Linked DNA regions of Caldimonas thermodepolymerans. The protein of the gene in region 1 binds, or shares a complex with, the protein of each later gene. Links are inferred from orthologs where the notes say so. Each region holds a gene or a part of one and is shown in the gene's direction. Other genes may lie near its edges.

Region 1 (2,883 bases):
AGGTGGGCACGCCCTTGGTTGCCGGTGCAAGCGTCAAGGCCACGGTGGTGGCGCATGGGAAGCACGACAAGGTGCGCATCTTCAAGCTGCGCCGTCGCAAGCACTACAAGAAGCAGCAGGGCCATCGTCAGGCCTACACCGAGCTGCAGATCAGCGCGGTCAACGCCTGATCCCGCCGGCCATAGTTTTTCAGGAGCTCATCAACCATGGCACAGAAAAAAGGCGGCGGTTCCACCCGGAACGGCCGCGACTCCCAACCGAAGATGCTGGGCGTGAAGGTGTTCGGCGGCCAGGTCGTCCCGGCCGGTTCGATCATCGTGCGCCAGCGCGGCACCCGTTTCCATGCCGGCACCAACGTCGGCTGTGGGCGTGACCACACGCTGTTCGCCCTGGTGGACGGCAAGGTCTCGTTCGAGGTCAAGGGTCCGCTGAACCGCAAGGTCGTGACCGTCACCCCGGTCTGACCGCCCGGATGCGCCTTGCGCACGTGAAGCCCCGGCCCGCCGGGGCTTTGTCGTTTGCGGCAGGTGCTGAAGTACCATGCCCCGTGTCGTCCACCGGCGCGAGGCTGTCCATGAACAAGAGCGGCGTCCTGCTGATCGTCATCGGCCTGGTCCTGCTGGCCCACAACCTGGGCTGGCTGAGCTGGCAGTGGCTGTCGGTGTGGTGGCCGCTGATCCTGGTGGTCGCCGGCGCGTGGTCGATCTTCGCGAACCGCAGCGCGGACTCCGACAGGCACAAGGCCCGAGGGCCTGACAGGCAACCATGAAATTTGTAGACGAGGCTTACATCGACGTCGCTGCCGGCAACGGCGGCGCCGGCTGCGTGAGCTTCCGGCGCGAGAAGTTCATCCCCTTCGGCGGCCCGAACGGTGGCGACGGCGGCCGGGGCGGGCATGTGTTTGCCGTCGCGGACCCGAACCTCAACACGCTGATCGACTTCCGCTACGCGCGTCGCCACGAGGCGCGCAACGGCGAGCCGGGCCGCGGCTCGGACCAGTTCGGCGCGGCCGGCGACGACGTGGTGCTGCGCATGCCGGTGGGCACGATCATCAGCGACGCCGACACCGGCGAGCAGATCGCCGAGCTGATGGTGCCGGGCCAGAAGGTGATGCTCGCCAAGGGCGGCGACGGTGGCTTCGGCAACCTGCACTACAAGTCCAGCACCAACCGCGCGCCGCGCCAGCGCACCCTCGGCTGGCCGGGCGAGCAACGCCGGCTCAAGCTGGAGCTGCGCGTGCTGGCCGACGTGGGGCTGCTGGGCATGCCCAACGCGGGCAAGTCGACGCTGATCGCCGCGGTGTCGAACGCCCGTCCCAAGATCGCCGACTATCCGTTCACCACGCTGCACCCCAACCTGGGCGTGGTGCGCGTCGGCCCCGAGCAGAGCTTCGTGATGGCCGACATCCCCGGGCTGATCGAAGGTGCGGCCGAGGGCGCCGGCCTGGGCCACCAGTTCCTGCGCCACCTGCAGCGCACGCGGCTGCTGCTGCACCTGGTCGACCTGGCACCGTTCGACGAGGGCGTCGACCCGGTCGCGCAGGCCCGCGCCATCGTGGCCGAGCTGAAGAAGTACGACCCCGGGCTGTACGAGAAGCCGCGCTGGCTGGTGCTCAACAAGCTGGACATGGTGCCGGCCGAGGAGCGCGCCCAGCGCGTGAAGGACTTCGTCAAGCGCTTCAGGTGGAAGGGGCCGGTGTTCGAGATCTCGGCGCTGACGCGCGAGGGCTGCGAGCCGCTGATCCGCGCGATCTACCAGCACCTGGAGGCCACGCGCGAGCAGGCGCCCCAGGCGCCGGACGTGCGCTTCCAGCCGGCCGAGGACGCCCCGCCGGCCCCCGACCCGGACGATCCGCGCTTCCGCTGAGCCGCCGGGGCCTCCTGTTCCGTTGACGTATCGGTTTTGAGTCCATGAGTGACGTGCTCAAGAACGCGCGACGCATCGTCGTGAAGGTCGGCTCCAGCCTCGTGACCAACGAGGGGCGCGGGGTCGACGCGCAGGCGATCGGGCAGTGGTGCGCGCAACTGGCCGAGCTGTCGCGGCGCGGCCGCGAGGTGGTGATGGTCTCCAGCGGCGCGATCGCCGAAGGCATGCAGCGCCTGGGCTGGAGCGTGCGCCCGAAGGAGATCCACGAGCTGCAGGCCGCTGCCGCGGTGGGCCAGATGGGCCTGGCGCAGATCTACGAGAGCAAGCTGCGCGAGCACGGCCTGGGCAGCGCGCAGGTGCTGCTCACGCACGCCGACCTGGCCGACCGCGAGCGCTACCTCAATGCACGCTCGACGCTGCTGACGCTGCTGCGCCTGAAGGTGGTGCCGGTCATCAACGAGAACGACACCGTGGTCACCGACGAGATCAAGTTCGGCGACAACGACACGCTGGGCGCGCTGGTGGCCAACCTGGTCGAGGCCGACGCGCTGGTGATCCTGACCGACCAGAAGGGGCTGTACTCGGCCGACCCGCGCAGGGACCCGAACGCGCGCTTCATCCACGAGGCCGAGGCCGGCAGCCCCGAGCTGGAACAGATGGCCGGCGGCGCCGGCTCCAGCATCGGCAAGGGCGGCATGATCACCAAGGTGCTGGCGGCCAAGCGGGCCGCGGGCAGTGGCGCGTCCACCGTCATCGCCTGGGGGCGCGAGCCGCAGGTGCTGGTGCGCCTGGTCGACGGCGAGTCGATCGGCACCCTGCTGTACGCCTCCACGCCCAAGCTGGCGGCGCGCAAGCAGTGGATGGCCGACCACCTGCAGCTGCGCGGCGCGGTGGTGGTCGACGACGGCGCGGTGGCCAAGCTCCGCGAGGAGGGCAAGAGCCTGCTGCCGATCGGCATGGTGCAGGTGATCGGCGAGTTCGCGCGCGGCGACGTGATCGCGGTGCAGTCGCTGGCCG
Region 2 (2,948 bases), 690 kb from region 1 along the record:
GTGGATCCCGATGCATTGGGGCGAGGAGTTCCTCTCGGGGTGCAGCGAGTCCGGCGAGCCGGTCTACGGTGTCAACGCACTCACCACGCCGGCCTGCTGCCCCCATTCGAGACAGCCCGAGCTCAAGCACGCGGCGGTGCGCATCGCCAAGGCCGAGCTGCCCTGGCAGCTGCTGGCCCTGGCCTGGCTGCCTCAGGACGAGGCGCTCCAGGCGCGCGAGCAGCTGCGCGTGCTGATGCGCCGCTTCGCGTTCGCCAGCTGCACGCCGTTCGGGCGCGAACCGCAAGGAACCGGCCTGCTGTTCCGCGCTGCCGCGCACGAGCCCGCGCCGGCGGCGCTGCTCGCCGGGATCGAGCAGGTCCTGGGGCTGGCCGGGCCGCAGACGCTGCGCTACGCCGACGCGCGGCGCGGCCAGCACCGGGCGATGCGGCTCGCCTGCGCCGCCGACGGCACGCGCACGCTGGAGGCCTGCCTGCTCGCCGGCGACACCCGCGCCGGGACCTGGATCCGCACCCTGCTGCAGGAACGCCTGCCGGCCCAGTCCTACGGGCACCTGCTGCTCGCGCCGGGCGCGCAGCCACCGGGCGCGCCGCCCGCCGCCGGCCGCCAGGTCTGCACCTGCCACGACGTGCGCGAGCCGCAGATCCTGGAGGTGCTCGCGCACTGCGATGGCGACGCCGATGCGCGTCTCGCACAACTGCAGCAGCGGCTGCGCTGCGGCACGCAGTGCGGTTCCTGCGGGCCCGAACTCAAGCGGCTGGTGCGCCTGCAGCTCGCCGCGGCATGACGGCAGGAGGGACCCTGCCCCTCGCGGCGGGCTGGCGTGAGAATTGCGGTTCCCTGAGCGACCTGGAGCACCGCCCCCGCGGTGCGGGACTTGTGAAGGAGACTCATGAACCGCGACGCACGACGGCAACCTTCGCCCGCCACCCGTCCCGCCAAGGTGGCCGCGCGATGAGCATTGCCCGCTACATCAAGGACATCGGGCGCGGCAGGGAAGGCGCCCGCTCGCTCGACCGCGAACAGGCCTACGACCTGATGACACAGGTGCTCGAGGGGCAGGTCTCGGACCTGGAGATCGGCGCGTTCGCGATCGCCATGCGCATCAAGGGCGAGTCGCTCGACGAGCTGGAAGGCTTCCTTGCCGCCACCGTCGAACGCTGCCTGCCGGTCGACTGCCCGCGCCCCGCCGTGGTGCTGCCGTCCTACAACGGCGCACGCAAACTGCCCAACCTGACCCCGCTGCTCGCGCAGATGCTCGCCCAGGAAGGCGTGCCGGTGCTGGTGCACGGCATGGCGCACGACCCCGGGCGCGTGACGACCGCACAGATCTTCCACGGCCTCGGCCTGCCGGTGGTGCACGACCTCGCCGGCATCGAGCAGGCCTGGCGGCGGCGCGAGCCGGCCTTCATCCGCACCGAGCACCTGTGCCCGCCGCTGGCGCGCCTGCTCGACGCGCGCTGGGTGATCGGCCTGCGCAACCCGGCGCACACCGTGGCCAAGCTGCTCGACCCCTGCCCGCCCGGCCAGGCCCTGCGGGTGGTCAACTACACCCACCCGGAATACGGCCAGACGCTGACCCAGTTCCTGCAGCGCACCCGCGCCAACGCGCTGCTGATGCGCGGCACCGAGGGCGAGCCGGTGGCCGACCCGCGGCGCACGCCGAAGATGGAGCTGTTCCTCGGCGGCGTGCCGCAGCCGGCGCTCGGCGTCGCGGCGCGCGAGGGCGTGCTCACCGAGATGCCCTTGCTGCCGCGCGAATGCGATGCGGCGACGACGGCGATGTACATCCAGTCGGTGGCCAGCGGCGAGAAGCCGGCCCCGGCCGCCCTGGTGCAGCAGGTGGAATGCCTCTTGCAAGCCCTGGAGCACCTGCCCGCTGCTGCCCTCACGCCCCATGAACCCGCCGCCTGACGCCCCCTCGCCGCGCCCGCGTGTCACCCTGGTCGGGGCCGGCCCGGGCGACCCCGAGCTGCTGACCCTCAAGGCGATCCGGGCGATCCGCGCCGCCACCGTGCTGCTGGTCGACGACCTGGTCGGCCGTGAGGTGCTGCGCTACGCCCGCCGCCATGCACGCATCGTCGACGTCGGCAAGCGCGGCGGCTGCCGCAGCACCCCGCAGGACTTCATCGAACGCCTGATGGCCACCGAAGCCCTGAAGGGCGAACGTGTCGTGCGGCTCAAGGGCGGCGACCCGGGCGTGTTCGGGCGCGGCGGCGAGGAGGTGGAGCACCTGCGCGCGCACGGCATCGAGGTCGAGGTGATCAACGGCATCACCTCGGGCCTGGCCGCCGCCACGGGACTGGGCGTGCCGCTGACGCACCGCGACCACGCGCACGGCGTGATCCTGGTGACCGGCCACCCCCGCGCGGGCAGCACGCCGCTGGACTGGCGGCGCCTGGCGACCACGGCCGCCGACGGCTACACGCTGGTGATCTACATGGGCGTGGCCCAGGCGGCGCAGATCCAGGCCGGGCTGCTCGAAGGGCTGCCCCCGGACACGCCGGTGGCGGTGGTCCAGCACGCCAGCCTGCCGCAGCAGCGCCATGCGGTCGCGCCGCTTGCGGACCTGCAGGCCATGCTGCAGCGCGAAGGGCTGGGCAGCCCGGCGGTCATCATCGTCGGCAACGTGCTGCGCGGCCTGCAGGCGGTGCAGCCGGCCGCGCGCCTCAGTGCGGCTGCCGCCTGACGAAGAACAGCAGCGCGCCCATCACCATCAGCACGCCGCCGAAGAAGCGGTTCTGCCAGCGCGCCACGCGCGGGCCGCGCAGCCAGCGCTGCATGTTCGCGGCCAGCGCCGCGTAGCCGTGCATCACGACCAGGTCCACCGAGCAGGTCGTCACGGCGAGGATGGCCAGCTGCGCCAGCAGCGGCCGGGCCGGGTCGATGAACTGCGGCAGCACCGCGACCATGAAGACGATGCCCTTGGGGTTGGTCGCATTGGTCAG

What was found.
Region 2: the proteins of cgtA (region 1) and ybiB are in contact, whole or in part, in a crystal structure (PDB 8BFT), measured with the Escherichia coli proteins. The link is inferred for Caldimonas thermodepolymerans from one-to-one orthologs.

Annotation. Positions count from the first base shown.
Region 1 is NZ_CP064338.1:786,204-789,086, forward strand. What follows is about bases 1-2,815. They hold cgtA (Obg family GTPase CgtA), read left to right. Parts: upstream 1-765; coding sequence 766-1,866; downstream 1,867-2,815. Other genes in these bases: rplU (50S ribosomal protein L21), read left to right, coding at 1-170; rpmA (50S ribosomal protein L27), read left to right, coding at 207-464; IS481_RS03840 (LiaI-LiaF-like domain-containing protein), read left to right, coding at 575-769; proB (glutamate 5-kinase), read left to right, coding at 1,911-2,815. Also shown: more of proB, read left to right, coding at 2,816-2,883. UniProt on the Escherichia coli protein: An essential GTPase which binds GTP, GDP and possibly (p)ppGpp with moderate affinity, with high nucleotide exchange rates and a fairly low GTP hydrolysis rate.
Region 2 is NZ_CP064338.1:1,474,933-1,477,880, reverse strand. Bases 55-2,934 are described here. They hold ybiB (DNA-binding protein YbiB), read left to right. Parts: upstream 55-954; coding sequence 955-1,914; downstream 1,915-2,934. Other genes in these bases: rhtB (homoserine/homoserine lactone efflux protein), read right to left, coding at 2,670-2,934; cobA (uroporphyrinogen-III C-methyltransferase), read left to right, coding at 1,898-2,689; IS481_RS07075 (nitrate reductase), read left to right, coding at 55-787. In the rest of the region: more of IS481_RS07075, read left to right, coding at 1-54; more of rhtB, read right to left, coding at 2,935-2,948.